DNA from 2 places in the Pedobacter frigiditerrae genome. Region 1 is predicted to be linked to the other one. Evidence: riboswitches for the same ligand, from Rfam matches in the RefSeq annotation. Region 1 holds a riboswitch; the other holds the start of a gene.
What was found. Region 1 has a riboswitch for S-adenosylmethionine ahead of metH (methionine synthase). Riboswitches for the same ligand answer to the same signal wherever they lie in the genome.

Region 1 (8,182 bases):
CTAAAAGTATTAAGCGATTGTGCCAAGTAAGTAGAAGTATATCTATCAGCCAAAACATCAAAAACGAAATCTATCAATACTTTTTTATCCACCAATGTTCCATAAAATTTATTGTAACCTAGTGTATCTAACTTCACATAAACATCAGGCTGAATGCCTCCACCACCATAAACTCTTTTTCCGCTTTGCGTAGTATAAATAAATGTTTTCTGAAGGCTATCTCTAGTTTTGGTATTCATCGCGGTTAGTTCTCCATCCTTATACCTATCTTCCAGCTCATGCTGATAGGCTACATAACCTTTTTTGTAAGATTTCTGGATACTTCTACCCAGTGGCGTATAATATCTGGCAATGGTTAGGTTTAGTGCAGAACCATCATCAAATGCAAATTGCTCTTGTACCAAACCCTTCCCGAAAGAACGCCTACCAATAATAATTCCCCTATCTAAATCTTGTATCGCCCCTGCGAAAATCTCACTCGCCGAAGCCGAGTTTTCATTTATCAGCACTGCTAATTTACCTTGTTCAAACTCACCTCCACCTGTGGTGTAATAATCTGTACGAGGCTCGTGTTTACCTTCTGTATAAACAATCAGTTTATTTTCCGGCAAAAATTGATTAGCTAATCCGGTTGCAGCAGTTACATAACCACCACCATTATCCCTTAGATCTAAAACCAATTTCTTCATCCCCTTGGTTTTAAGCGAACGAACGGTTTCTATGAAATCATTATCCGTATTAGCGCCAAATTTACTGATACGAACATAGGCAGTTTCATTATTGAGCATATAAGCTGCATCAATACTACTTACATCAACCTTTCCTCTTTTGATATTTAATAGAGTTGGGACAGTATTGCCAGGACGTAAAAAAGAAATCAATACCGAAGTTCCCCTTCTACCTTTAATCTTACCTATCATTTCTGAACGAGGTAAAGATTTTCCACTCACATAAGCACTATCTACTCTTAAAATTTTATCGCCCTGCTTAACTCCAGCAAAAAATGCCGGACCGTCTTTAAGTACATTGGTAACCAGCAAGGTATCGTTAAGGATATAATATTCAACGCCAATTCCCTCAAAATTACCTTCTAAAGCCTCTTCTAATTCGAAAGCCTTTGTTGCAGGTAAATACATGCTATGTGGGTCTAGTTGATGCAACAAACTATCTATAGGAAGATGATGAAGGCTATCTGCATTTACATCATCAACATAATTTTTATTAATGATGTGGATAATGTCTTCGACTTTTTGAGCTTCTGTAGTTGCTAAACGAGCATCTCGATTAATCTGAAATCCTTGGTCTTTTAAAAATTTATAACCCAAAAACATACCACCTATTAAGGTAACTGAATAGGTTAAGGCGATAAGGATATTAAAACGAGTACTTTTTTTCATTGCGTAGCGCCCTGCAAAGTTATGAATTTTAGCCTGTTAATCGGATAACAATACCTGTAACATTTTAGTTTTTTGAATATTTTAAGCTAAATATTTGCAATGGCGTAATCTTCTCTCTAAAATTGCAGGGATTTATTGATAATATTTCCTGTTAATTGAGAAATTAACGAACTTTAACATAAATGACTTCCATGAACAGAATAACCGAACAAGAATCTAAGTATAATGATATTGATAAAATGTCTGTTCTAGAGATTTTGACAAACATCAACAACGAAGATAAATTAGTTCCACTAGCCGTAGAAAAAGCATTGCCTCAAATAGAAAAACTAGCTTCGGCCGTTGCCGAAAGAATGAGTAAAGGTGGTCGTCTTTTTTACATTGGCGCTGGCACAAGTGGTCGTTTAGGCGTGGTTGATGCATCTGAATGCCCTCCAACGTTCGGCGTATCCTTTGACACTGTAGTTGGAATTATTGCTGGCGGCGATACGGCTATTAGGAGAGCTGTTGAATTTGCCGAAGACAATGAAACACAAGCTTGGGTAGATTTACAAGAATATCAAATTAATGAGAAAGACTGTTTAGTAGGCCTTGCTGCCTCTGGCACTACTCCTTACGTAATTGGCGGATTAAACACAGCTCGTAAATATGGCGTTTTAACAGGTTGCATCATTTGTAATGATGGCGGACCAATTGTAGCTGAATCTGATTTTCCAGTTGAAGTAGTTGTTGGTCCTGAGTTTTTAACGGGCTCAACAAGAATGAAATCTGGCACTGCTCAAAAATTGGTTTTAAATATGCTGAGCACAACTGTGATGATTAGATTGGGTAGAGTTAAAGGCAATAAAATGGTTGATATGCAGTTAACTAACCACAAGCTGGTAGATAGAGGTACGCAGATGGTGATGAAGGAATTGAATATTGGTCACGACGAAGCTGCAGATTTATTAAACAAATACGGAAGCGTTCGCAAGGCTGTTGAGGCAAGTAAATAAATTTACAATTGTAGATTTACGATTTACGCTAGCATTATCTATACAACTTTACAAAATCTAAAATCGTCATCCGATAGCTATCGGGTCTAAAATCTAAAATTTGCCTAATGCACGAAATTGAGCCTTTTTACTTATGGAGAGATGATTACATTGCTGCAGAAGACGACCGTTCGCCATTTTTTGAAACCGAATACTCTGAGTTTTATTACGATAAGCAGCTTTATAATTTCTTAATCCACCCGCAATGGGACACTTTTGGCTCTAATACACTTTACATAAAGGTATTATTTGTAGACTATGATAAGGAATATGCCATTATAGAGCTAATGGGCGAATGGAATGATGCGATTAACAATGATATCATGATGCTCAAAAGGGAAATTTTGGAGTTAATGGTAGATGAAGGCATCAATAAATTTATCCTAATAGGAGAAAATGTACTGAACTTTCACGCTTCAGACGATAGTTATTATGAAGAGTGGTTTCAGGATGTAGAAGAAGGATGGATTGCAGGGGTAAACTTCCACGAACACGTCATCAAAGAATTTAGGGATAACAGCATCGACTATTATATTAACTTTGGTGGTGAGTTGGATGATTTGCATTGGCGCAAGTTAAAACCACGTCAGTTTTTCAAAAAAGTTGAAGAACTGTTGACAAAAAGATTAAATTAAAACACGATATTTAAATACAATTATTTACAAATCAAATGGAACAACAAAATTATAATTATAACAGTGATAGTGTTTTTGTACAGGAAGGTTCTGTATCCAAGAAATTCTTTGCTAATGTATTTCTTTGGATGTTTATTGCTTTAGGCATAACTACATTAGCAGCTTATCTTTTTGCGTCTAGTCCAGAATTGATGCAATATATTAGAAAAACTGATGAAGTTACTGGAAGAAACAGTATGACTATTTTAGGCTGGATAGCTACTTTAGCCCCATTGGGACTAATTTTTGCAATGGGAAGTGGGCTTAATCGATTTTCTTATGCAACTATTTTAGGAGCTTTCTTATTATTTTCTTTCTTGTTAGGAATCAGTATGAGTTCTATTCTATTTAGATATGAAATTACTTCAGTTTACACCTGCTTTATCGCTGCTGCTGGTATTTTTGGGATCATGGCGTTTTTGGGCTATACTACAGATGTTGATTTAAGTAAATTCGGCCCAATTTTAATGGTTGGCTTAGTAGGTCTAATTATTGCCTCTGTAATCAATATGATTATTGGAAGCTCTACTTTACATTACATATTAAGCTTTGTGGGAATTGCCATTTTTACAGCATTAACGGCCTATGATGTTCAAAAAATTAAGAGGATTGGCCTAGGCATTGAGGAAAATGGCGGACAAATTGCAGCGGCCGACACAAAAAAATTGGTTTTAATGGCTGCATTGTCGTTATACTTGGACTTTATCAACATCTTCATTTATCTATTACAGATTTTCGGAAGCAGAAAGTAATCTTACCATTTTTCAGAATATAATATTGAAGGCTACGCAGATTTGCGTGGCCTTTGTAATTTTATTTGGCATTAGCACCCAATTTTTTGGAATTGATAATGCTTTGTTGCACCTTTGTACTGCTTATTAAGAAAGATGGAGGGATAGACCCTACGAAGTCTTAGCAACCTGTGCCAACAAGGTGCTAATTTCTAATCTCAGCAGTGGCGAGAGAAGATAAGTTTAAGGAGAAAGAACAATCCAGACTTTTACATAAGCCTATTAGATTTGAGTATAGCGTATTGCGTATAGCGATTTTGCTTTGAACTCAGTACGCAAATCTCAATACGCAATACCAAATGGATATTAGAGAAGAACTAGAAAAACGTATTTTAATTATAGATGGTGCAATGGGCACTATGATTCAGCGCTACACCTTAACTGAGGAAGATTTCAGAGGAGAGCGCTTTAAGAATCACCCTTGTGATGTAAAAGGCAATAACGATTTGCTAAACATCACTCGCCCTGATATTATCAAAGCTATTCACCTCGAATACCTAAAAGCAGGTGCAGATATTATCGAAACCAATACTTTCAGTACGCAACGCATTTCCATGGCCGATTACCAAATGGAAAACCTTTCTTACGAATTAAGTTTTGAAGGTGCGAGAGTTGCAAAGGAAGCTGCTACAGAATTTATGGCTGCAAATCCCGATAGGAAATGTTTTGTAGCGGGTGCAATTGGTCCAACAAACAGAACCCTTTCTATGTCGCCAAATGTAAACGACCCTGGTTACAGAGCTGTTTATTTTGACGAGTTAGAAGAAGCTTATTACGAACAAGTTAGAGGTTTAGTTGATGGTGGTTCTGATGTGTTATTAATTGAAACCATCTTTGATACCTTAAATGCAAAAGTGGCTATTGTTGCCATTAAAAAATATGAAGAAGTAATTGGTAGAAAGCTAGAAATTATGATTTCTGGAACCATAACCGATGCTTCTGGAAGGACATTATCTGGCCAAACAGCGGAAGCTTTCTTAAATTCTGTGATGCATGCCAATCCGCTAAGTATTGGATTTAACTGTGCATTAGGAGCAAAAGAAATGCGCCCACACATTGAAGAATTGGCGGCAAAAGCTGGCTGTTATGTTTCTGCTTATCCAAATGCTGGCTTGCCAAACGAGTTTGGTGCTTACGATGAAATGCCTCACGAAACTGCACATCTGGTGGATGATTTTATCGCCTCAGGATTTGTGAATATTGTTGGTGGTTGCTGCGGCACTACTCCAGAACACATTGGCTGTATTGCCGAAAAGGCAAGAAAAGCGGAGCCAAGAAAAATTCCTTCCATTGAGCCTTATATGCGTTTAAGTGGCTTAGAGCCTGTAACCATTACGCCAGAAAGTATTTTCGTAAACATTGGTGAAAGAACAAACATCACGGGTTCTCCTAAATTTTCTAAGTTAATTTTAGGTGGCGATTATGAAGCTGCCCTTGCCGTTGCCTTACAACAGGTAGAAGGTGGTGCGCAAATTATCGACGTAAACATGGACGAAGGGATGTTGGATTCGGAAGCGGCAATGACCAAGTTCCTGAACCTAATTGCATCTGAACCTGATATTGCCAAACTACCCATCATGGTCGATTCATCTAAATGGTCGGTGATAGAAAATGGCTTAAAATGTTTGCAGGGAAAAGGTATCGTTAACTCCATATCCTTAAAAGAAGGAGAAGAAAAGTTTAAAGAAAGCGCTCGTAAAATCATGCAATACGGTGCTGCGGTTGTAGTAATGGCTTTTGATGAGCAAGGACAAGCCGATAACTTTGAACGTAGAAAAGAAATCTGTAAAAGAAGTTATGATATTTTAGTAGGTGAAATAGGTTTCCCTGCTCAGGATATCATTTTCGACCCAAATATATTAACCGTTGCCACTGGTTTAGAAGAGCATAACAACTACGCTGTAGATTTTATCAATGCCACAAGGTGGATTAAACAAAACTTACCTTATGCAAAAGTAAGCGGTGGTGTTTCTAATATTTCGTTCTCGTTTAGAGGGAATAATACCGTTCGTGAGGCGATGCACTCTGCGTTCTTATATCACGCCATTCAAGCTGGCTTAGATATGGGAATCGTTAACGCAGGTATGCTAGAAGTTTATCAGGAAATACCACCTGAACTTCTAGAACGTGTGGAAGATGTATTGTTAAACAGAAGAGATGATGCTACCGAGCGATTGGTAGAATATGCTGATACCATCAAAAGTAAGGGCAAGGAAATTGTTCGTGATGAAGAGTGGAGAAAAGGAACAGTTGAAGAAAGATTATCTCACTCATTAGTTAAAGGTATTGTAGAATATTTAGATGATGATGTTGAAGAGGCTCGTCAGCAATATGACAGACCAATTCAGGTAATCGAAGGCCCTTTAATGGACGGGATGAACATTGTTGGAGACTTGTTTGGCGCTGGAAAAATGTTCTTGCCACAGGTTGTAAAATCTGCTAGGGTAATGAAAAAGGCGGTAGCTTACCTCCTACCATTTATCGAGCAAGAAAAGTTGGACAATCCCGACCAAGACCAAAATTCATCTGCCGGAAAAGTATTAATGGCGACCGTAAAAGGTGATGTTCACGATATCGGAAAAAACATTGTAGGTGTAGTTTTAGCCTGTAATAACTTCGAGATTATAGATATGGGTGTAATGGTTCCTGCACAAGACATCATTAAAAAAGCAAAAGAAATTAACGCAGATATTATTGGTTTAAGTGGCTTGATTACACCATCATTGGATGAAATGGTTCACTTTGCCAAAGAAATGGAACGCGAAGGATTTACCATTCCACTGATTATTGGAGGCGCAACAACTTCTAGAATTCACGCGGCAGTTAAAGTTGCTCCAAATTATTCTGGGCCAGCGATTCACGTTTTAGATGCATCGAGAAGCGTAACGGTTTGCAGCACTTTGATGAACCCTGAAACTAAGAATGATTACGTGGCTGGCATTAGGGCTGAATATGATAAAGCTCGTGAAGCACATTTAAACAAACGTTCTGACAAGAGATTTAAAACGATTGAAGAAGCAAGAGCTGATAAATTTCAAATCGAACTGGATAAGGTAGTTACTGAACCAACTTTTACAGGAACAAAGGTTTTTGAAGATTACCCATTGGATGAGTTAGTGCCATATATCGATTGGACACCATTCTTCCACACTTGGGAATTGAGAGGCAGTTATCCTAAAATATTTGATGATAAGTTTGTAGGTGATGAAGCCAAAAAACTATTTGATGATGCTCAGGTACTATTAAAAAAGGTAGTTGATGAAAAACTGTTAACCGCAAAAGGTGTGATTGGATTTTGGCCAGCTAATTCTGTGGGAGATGATATTGAACTGAATGTAAAAGGTAATCCCGATAATTATCGGGAGGAAAATGGAAAATGGTTTGAAGACACATCTTCCATCTCACCTCTTACATCTTCCATAAAAATCCATACCCTTCGCCAACAGGCGGAAAAAATGGCTGGTGAACCATATTATGCGTTATCAGATTTTGTGGCACCTAAAGAAAGTGGCGTACAAGATTACTTTGGCGGTTTTGCTGTTACAACAGGTATTGGAATTGATGAGTTGGTAGCCGAGTTTGAGAAAAACTACGATGATTACAACAGCATCATGATTAAAGCATTAGCAGATAGGTTAGCTGAAGCTTTTGCTGAACGGATGCATGAGTTAGTTCGTAAAGAATATTGGGGCTATGCTAAGGACGAGAATCTAAGTAATCAGGAATTAATTAAGGAAGAATATGCAGGTATTCGTCCGGCACCAGGTTATCCAGCTTGTCCAGAACACACAGAAAAAGGAACTTTATTTAACTTGCTTGATGCGGAAAACAAAATTGGATTACGTTTAACAGAAAGTTATGCCATGTATCCAACCGCAGCTGTGAGTGGTTTTTACTTTTCTCATCCTCAATCTCGTTATTTCGGATTAGGAAAAATTACTAAAGACCAAGTAGAAGATTACGCCACAAGAAAAGGGATGAGCTTGGAAGAGGCTGAGAAATGGCTTAGTCCGAATTTAGCTTATTAAAGATTTGAGTAAAGCGAATTGCGTATTGAGACATTAGCATTACATCAAATAATTAAAGAATAAATATTAAATTAATCTCAATACGCAATACTCACTACGCAATACGCTAAAATGAAGATTACAGACCATATAAAAAACGCAAAGGGTAAAACCTTATTCTCATTTGAACTTTTGCCACCTATAAAAGGGCAAAGCATTCAGTGGATTTATGATGCTATTGACCCACTTTTAGAATTCAATCCGCCTTTTATTGACGTA
Region 2 (8,182 bases), on a different contig from region 1:
ATCGATTACTGAAAACTGCCCATCGGTAAACTCCATTTTATAAAGCGTTGTATTTTGATGTGGGAAATCACCCATTTCTGAGAAAGGCTTTTTAAGTAACATGCACAACAATAAACGCATCGCTCTGCCATGCATACAGACCAAAATCCTCTTTTCGTCAGTTCTGCTTTTTATCAATTCAATGGTTTCGTGCATCCTCAACATCACATCATTAGGACTTTCGCCACCTTCAAATTTAGCCTCGTAATTGCCACCTTGCCATTTTTCTACAATCTCTAAAAATGCGTGTCTTGCTTCTGGGGTATTCGGCTGACCTTCCCACAATCCCCAAGCCAACTCATCTATGCCTTCGTGTTGTTCCCAAGGTAAACCTAAATCAATAAATTGTTGAACTGTTTGATGCGTTCTCTTTAAGGCAGAAGTATATATCTTATCGAATTGGATATCTTTGTAGCGATTAAAAAAAGCAGCTGCTTGGACTCTTCCTGTATCATTCAAGTCACTATCCACTCCTCTACCTTGTACAATTCCTTGCCTGTTTAATTCTGTTTCGCCGTGGCGGATGATGTATATTTCTTTCACAAATATTGAATTAGAGAATGATTGAATTTTGAATGATTATACTACTCGATCATTCAAAATTCAATCACTCGATATTAATTAATTACAGGCAATTTATAGTATTGTGGTTTAACATCTTCTTCAAAAACAACATCAGTAAAATCAGTTACCACATTGTATAAAGTATCTCTTTCAATTGGTTTGCGACCAACTTGTTTAATTAAATTAACCAATTCTTTGGTGCTCATTGCAGGGTTTTGCTCTTCAGCACCTGCCATCGAATAGATTTTAGTGGTATCATCCAATGTTCCATCGATATCGTCAACGCCAAAGTTTAGAGACATTTGAGCAGTTTCTCTGCTAATCATAGCCCAATAAGCTTTGATGTGGTCAAAGTTGTCCATATAAATTCTAGCAATGGCATAATTCCTTAAATCTTCAATTACCGAAACTTCAGGCACATTGCTCATTTGATTATGCTGATTTCTGAACTTCAAAGGGATAAAAGTTTGAAAGCCCCTGGTTTTGTCTTGCAACTGACGCAACTGCTCCATGTGATCTACACGATGCTCAAATTTTTCTATGTGACCATATAACATGGTCGCATTAGAGCGCATTCCTAATTTATGCCATTCTTCGTGTATGGCTAACCACTGCTCCCCAGTACATTTATCCTTAGCAATCTGCTCTCTAATTTCTGGATGAAATATCTCTGCACCTCCACCTGGAATTGATTCCAATCCAGCTTCCTTCATCAACTTCATCCCAGTTGCATAATCAATTTTAGCTTTTTTAAAGATATAATGATATTCAACAGGTGTTAAAGCCTTTACGTGTAAATCTGGTCTGTGTTTTTTAATTGCGGTAAATAAGGCAGAATAAAAAGCAACATCGTACTGCGGCAAAACACCGCCAACAATGTGAACTTCTGTAACGGGCTCTCCATCGTATTTTTTAACAATGTCTAACATTTCTTCCATTGTTAATGCCCAACCTTCTTCCTTCTGTTTAATTAAACGAGAATAGGAACAAAATTTACAATCGTAAACACAAAGATTGGTAGGCTCCAAATGGAAATTTCTGTTGAAATAAGTTTTATCGCCATGCTTTTCTTCTCTAACAAAATTTGCTAAAACTCCTAAATAACCTAGTTCTGCATTTTCATATAGATATACACCATCATCAAAAGTAATGCGTTGGTGATTTTGAACTTTTTGAGCAATAACCTTTAATGGAGTTGGAAGATTTGGATTTTGAAGAAGAATGTCTAAAGCCTGCACCGTAATTCTTTTTTATGTTTACGCAAAAGTACAACATTGCCCTAATTGAACATCATTTTCTTGTAAAAATGGCTTATTTAGAAACAATAAAAGCCCCAATTTTCATTGGAGCTTTTTTATCGAGACAAATTCGTATTAAACTATTTAGCTGCTTTTGCAAAATTCAAAACAACATAAGCAGTTCTTCCCCCGTATTCAATTGGAGATTTAATTACCATCATGTTATCATCAGCAGATGCTAATGCCAATCTGTAACCTGATGTTACGTTTTTAGCTTTATCACCTTCAAATAACTGTTTGTATTGGAAAGTTCCATCAGCTGGACTTACGGACCAGAAAATTGCTTGGGTTTTGGCTGCACAACTAGCACTTGCTGGTAAACTGTAACTTCCATTTCCACTGTTAGTTAAGCTCCAAGTACTGCCTATAAAACATTTATAAGAGCTTTCGCCCAAGAAAGATTTAATGGCAACGTCAGGAATTCCTTCAAAAGTTACATTGTTAATTACCCAATTACCTGTTACATCACCTCTTTTTGCTGATACAGCACCTGCAGCTGTAGTTTTCGGAGAGCAGCTTTGTAACACTATTATAGAACTACAAACTAAGGCTGCTATTAAAAATATTCTTTTCATATACTTGTTTTTTGATTAGCTAATTACATAAATCTTGCCAAAAGTGAAATTTAGGAAGATAAAAATTTAGCTTTGTTATTATAATTTCTAATCGTGTTTAAAATGAAACCAGAAACTACTGCTATCCATGCGCTCAATTTAGTTAAAAGTGCCACAGGCGATGTAACTATGCCAATTAGTTTATCTACCACTTTTTTAAGAGGAGAAGATGGTGGTTATCCGGGTGGACACATTTATAGCAGAGCTAGCAATCCCAATCGCTCTTCATTAGAAAAAGTAATTACAGAATTAGAATTTGGAGAAGATACTTGTGCATTTTCATCTGGTAACACGGCTGGAATGACTGTTTTTCAGGCTTTAAAAGCTGGCAGCCATATTATTTGCCCTGATGATATGTACTGGGGATTAAAAAAACAACTACTCACTATTTTTAATGATGTACTAACGTTTGATTTTGCTGACTTAACAGATTTAGATAATATAGAAAGTTTCATTAAACCGAACACGGTGATGATTTGGGCAGAAACACCATCAAATCCTTTGTTAAAAGTTACAGACATACAAGGGTTAGCAAACATCTGTAAAAAACATAATTTGATGCTTACTGTAGATAGCACCTTTGCCTCTCCTATTCTACAAAATCCTATAAAATTAGGTGCAGATATCGTAATGCACTCTACTACTAAATATATTGGTGGCCATAGCGATGTTTTAGGAGGTGCTTTAACAACGGCTAAAAAGAATGAATTTTGGGAAAGGGTTATAAATGTTCAGCAAACTGGTGGTGCTGTACCTTCACCTTTTGATTGTTTCTTGTTACTAAGAAGCATTAAAACCTTAGCTTATAGAATTAAAGGCCATTGTGAAAATGCAATGAAACTAGCTGAATATTTAGAAGCACATCCCAAGGTTGAGGCTGTTTATTATCCTGGTTTAAAATCTCATGCTCAATACGAGATTGCAAAAAAACAAATGAAAGATTTTGGCGGAATGCTTTCTATCTTAGTTAAAGGCGATGCAATAGCTGCCCGAAAAGTGGTAAATAGCGTGAAAATATTTGCTCAAGCTACAAGCCTAGGTGGTGTAGAAAGCTTAATAGAACATCGTGCTTCAGTAGAAGGTCCAGATACTAAAACACCACAAAATTTAATTCGGATTTCTGTTGGTTTAGAACATATAGATGATTTAATTGCTGATTTAGAGAAGGCTTTGCGTTAGCATCTGCTTATTGGGCATCTTAATGCGATATAAATTTAACAGGCAGCGATAAAAAAATCTCTCTTCAACCTATAATTAGCATTACGATTGCCAGTCAAGCTGGCAATGACGCTTAGTAATGCCTACCCAAACAAATCGCTACTTAAATACCTATCTCCTCTATCGCAGGCGATAAACACAATCAAACCGCTCTCCAGCTCTTCTGCCAGTTTAAGTGCACAATGTAAAGCACCACCACTGCTCATTCCCGCAAAAATGCCTTCTTTTTTTGCTAAAGCTCTGGTTGCTATAATCGCATCTTGCTGAGAAACATCCATAATTCTATCTACACGCTCTGGCTCATAGATTCTAGGTAAATATTCAATTGGCCAGCGGCGAATTCCAGGAATAGATGACTCTTCTGTTGGTTGGCAACCTATGATTTGAACATTTGGATTTTTCTCCTTTAAATATCGAGAATTACCCATGATACTACCTGTGGTTCCCATACTGCTTACAAAATGAGTAATTTCACCATTGGTTTCTCCCCAAATCTCTGGACCAGTGGTTTTATAATGTGCTAAATAATTATCGGGGTTCGCAAATTGATTTAGCAGAAAATACCCTAATTGTTTTCCTTTCTCCTCGGCATAATCCCTGCATACTTCAATAGAATCTAACAAAGTAACTTTAGCACCAAAAGCTTGCATGGTTAAAGTTCGCTCTTTTGTAGAACTCGATGGCATTACTAATTCTATTTCAATACCATAAATTGAGGCAATCATAGCTAAAGCTATACCTGTATTTCCACTTGTAGCCTCTATCAATTTAGTGTTTTTATCAACCTCCCCACGCTCCATCGCACTGCGAATCATATTTAAAGCTGCCCTATCTTTCACACTTCCTCCAGGATTATTCCCCTCTAGCTTAGCATAAATTTTTACGTTTGGGTTTGGATTTAAAAAGCGTATTTCTGCCAACGGTGTATTGCCAATGCAGTCTATAATTGTCTTCATACTTATTTAATTTTAATTTCTGACTGATGATAAACTGTAGAATTTTCTGGAACGCTCATCGTTAACCACACGTTTCCACCAATTAAACTATAATCGCCAATAACAGTTAAACCGCCTAAAATGGTAGCACCAGAATAAATAATTACATAGTTACCAATAGTTGGATGTCTTTTGGTATTACCTTTAGATTTATCAACACTTAATGCACCTAAGGTTACCCCTTGATAAAGTTTTACGTGATGACCTATCTCTGTAGTTTCACCAATTACTAAGCCGGTTCCATGGTCAATATACAGATATTCACCAATTTTTGCTGCTGGATGAATGTCTATGCCGGTTATCGTATGGGCATATTCTGTAATAATTCTGGGGATGTAAGGCACTTCTAATAAATATAACTCATGGGCAAAGCGATACATCGCGGTAGCAAAAAAGCCAGGATAACACCTAATAATTTCGAATTCACTTTGTGCTGCTGGGTCGCCATCAACTAGTGCAGAAAGGTCTGTATTTAGCTTTCGATAAATTTCTGGCAGTCGTTCAAAAAAAGATTCCGCTATCTCTTTGTAGTGATTCTTCTTACAAGCTTTAGTCGATTTTAATATGAGTTGCAACTCCTCTTTAAGTTCAAAAAAAATACCTTTCAATATATCCTGGGTATAATTACTGGATGACCCTCGTTCTGGAAAAAGGAGATTAAGTAGGTCATGAGCCCAGCTTGCAATGGCTTGATTTGATGGTACTACCTGCTGTTGATTTTGACGAAAAATGATGCTATCTAGTAATTTGGCTTCCAATGGTTATAAATTTATTTACTCTACAAAGTTAGTATACTTTATTTGTAATCAATATATTTTGATATTTTAAAACGCTTAATAGCTTATCCAAATTTAAATTCATAAAACAAACTACTGTAAAACAACACATTAAAAAATAATCAGAATTAAATTTTGTATTTAATTATAAAAAACTCTACTTTTGGAATATGATTTGGCGAAAGCTAGATTAAAGTCAATACCGTTTAGGTTTTGATTTATAAAGAAGTGGCGAGAGACAGGCTCTTTGACCCACTGGCAACCCTCCCTAACGGAGAAGGTGCCAATTCCTGACCACTCAACATGGTGTTGATTGGAGATATAAATTAAGAAAGATGAAAACATTAAATTCAATTTCGCAAAGCGAAAATCTTAACTTAAAACCACAAGGTTCGGTTTCTACTATTGTAAATCAAATTCGTTGTAATTCACAGCTGATGAATTGTATGTGCAGTTGCATGTACTAATTTAAAATCTTCCTTTTTGTCTTTCAATCCGGAAGGTCCCAAAACATGGGATACGCAAAATTATAGCATCAAATTCAATTACAATTAATTTAGAAATCATGTCAACTACTCATAAATTCGAAACACTACAATTACACGCTGGCCAAGAAATAGACCCAACAACAGGTTCAAGAGCTGTTCCTATTTATCAAACTACATCTTATGGCTTTAAAAATTCTGAGCATGGCGCCAATTTATTTGCCTTAAAAGAATTTGGCAATATTTATACTCGCTTAATGAACCCAACCACAGATGTATTCGAGAAAAGAATTGCGGCTTTGGAAGGTGGCGTTGCCGCATTAGCTGTTGGTTCTGGACAAGCTGCTCAGTTTATTGCCCTAAATAACATTTTGCAAGCAGGCGATAATTTTGTTTCATCAAGCCATTTATATGGTGGTTCTTACAACCAATTTAAAGTTGCTTTTAAACGTTTAGGCATCGAAACAAAATTTGCCAATGGCGATGACCCATCAGACTTTGAAGCGAAAATTGATGAGCAAACAAAAGCAATCTATCTGGAAACTATTGGCAATCCAGCATTTAGCATTATAGATTTTGAACAAATTGCAGCTATTGCAAAAAAACACGACTTGCCTTTAATCGTAGATAATACTTTCGGTGCTGGTGGCTATTTATTTAGACCATTAGAACACGGGGCTCACATCGTTGTACAATCTGCCACAAAGTGGATTGGTGGTCACGGGACAAGTATTGGAGGGGTAATTGTTGACGGCGGCAACTACAATTGGGCAAATGGTAAATTTCCTCAATTTACAGAACCTTCAGACGGTTACCACGGTTTAGTATTCAGTGAGGTATTTGGTGAAGGTGGACCTTTTGGAAATATTCAATTTATTATCCGTGCTCGTGTAGAAGGATTAAGAGACTTCGGTCCTGCCCTTTCTCCTTTCAATTCGTTTTTATTAATTCAAGGATTAGAAACTTTATCACTTCGTGTTCAACGTCACGTAGATAATGCATTAGCATTGGCTAAATGGTTAGAAAATCATCCAGCGGTTGCTAAGGTAAATTACCCAGGATTAGAAAGCAGTCCTTATCACGCCAATGCAAAAAAATATCTAAGCAACGGTTTTGGAGGTGTACTTTCATTTGAGTTAAATGGGGACAAAGAAAATGCAATTGCTTTAGTTGACAACTTAAAATTAGTTAGCCATTTAGCGAATGTGGGAGATGCAAAAACCTTAATTATTCAACCTGCAGCAACTACACATCAACAATTGAGTATAGATGAGCAAATTGCAGCCGGAGTAACACCGAATCAATTAAGAGTTTCAGTAGGTATCGAGCATATCGATGACATCAAAGCAGATTTCGAACAAGCATTTGCGACCATTGGTTCATTGGCATCATTGGTTCATTAGTCAAATAACAATACAAATTAGAACATGTCTATTATATATAAATATCCAAAATTATTCAAGTTAGAAAGCGGTAAGAAACTACGCAATCTTGAAATTGCTTATCAAACTTTTGGTAAATTAAATGCTAATAAAGATAATGTGGTTTGGGCTTGTCATGCACTTACAGCAAATGCTGATGTTTTAGATTGGTGGGAAGGATTATTTGGAAACAATGCCTTATTTAACCCTAACGAGCATTTTATAGTTTGTGCAAATATCTTAGGTTCAAATTACGGAACAACAAACCCATTAAGTGAAAATCCAATAACAGGTCAACCTTACTATTTATCTTTTCCAGAATTTACCATTAGAGATTTAGCATCCGCACATCATTTACTGGCTAATCATTTAGGAATAGATACCATAAAAGTTTTAATTGGTGGTTCTTTAGGCGGACAACAGGCTTTAGAATGGTCATTATCAAAAACTCAAACCATAGAAAACTTAGTTTTAGTAGCTACAAACGCTGTACATTCTCCTTGGGGAATTGCTTTTAACGAAAGTCAGCGTTTGGCAATAAGTTCAGACAGAACCTTTTATGCAAACCAGCCAACTGGCGGATTAAAAGGCTTGAAAGTAGCACGTAGCATCGCATTATTGTCTTATCGCACTTATCAGGCGTATGCTGACACGCAACTAGAAAGCGTTAACGAAAAAACTACTGGTTATAGAGCTGCATCTTACCAAAATTATCAAGGTGAGAAATTATGTAAACGCTTCAATGCATACAGCTACTGGTATTTAAGCAAAG

Region 2: linked by a shared signal. The riboswitch ahead of R2Q59_RS05610 (O-acetylhomoserine aminocarboxypropyltransferase/cysteine synthase) and the one ahead of metH (methionine synthase) in region 1 are both predicted to bind S-adenosylmethionine.

What each region holds. Positions count from the first base shown of each region.
Region 1 is NZ_JAVTSS010000002.1:1,439,471-1,447,652, reverse strand. It holds gene R2Q59_RS16965 (S41 family peptidase) at 1-1,397, opposite strand, end outside; gene murQ (N-acetylmuramic acid 6-phosphate etherase) at 1,589-2,392, shown strand; gene R2Q59_RS16955 (hypothetical protein) at 2,500-3,066, shown strand; gene R2Q59_RS16950 (Bax inhibitor-1/YccA family protein) at 3,102-3,857, shown strand; SAM riboswitch class I at 3,978-4,080, shown strand; gene metH (methionine synthase) at 4,196-7,924, shown strand; gene metF (methylenetetrahydrofolate reductase [NAD(P)H]) at 8,036-8,182, shown strand, end outside.
Region 2 is NZ_JAVTSS010000001.1:1,416,681-1,424,862, reverse strand. It holds gene R2Q59_RS05640 (histidine phosphatase family protein) at 1-582, opposite strand, end outside; gene mqnE (aminofutalosine synthase MqnE) at 657-1,841, opposite strand; gene R2Q59_RS05630 (hypothetical protein) at 1,982-2,476, opposite strand; gene R2Q59_RS05625 (aminotransferase class I/II-fold pyridoxal phosphate-dependent enzyme) at 2,579-3,694, shown strand; gene cysM (cysteine synthase CysM) at 3,817-4,689, opposite strand; gene epsC (serine O-acetyltransferase EpsC) at 4,692-5,486, opposite strand; SAM riboswitch class I at 5,720-5,832, shown strand; gene R2Q59_RS05610 (O-acetylhomoserine aminocarboxypropyltransferase/cysteine synthase) at 6,070-7,392, shown strand; gene metX (alpha/beta fold hydrolase) at 7,417-8,182, shown strand, end outside.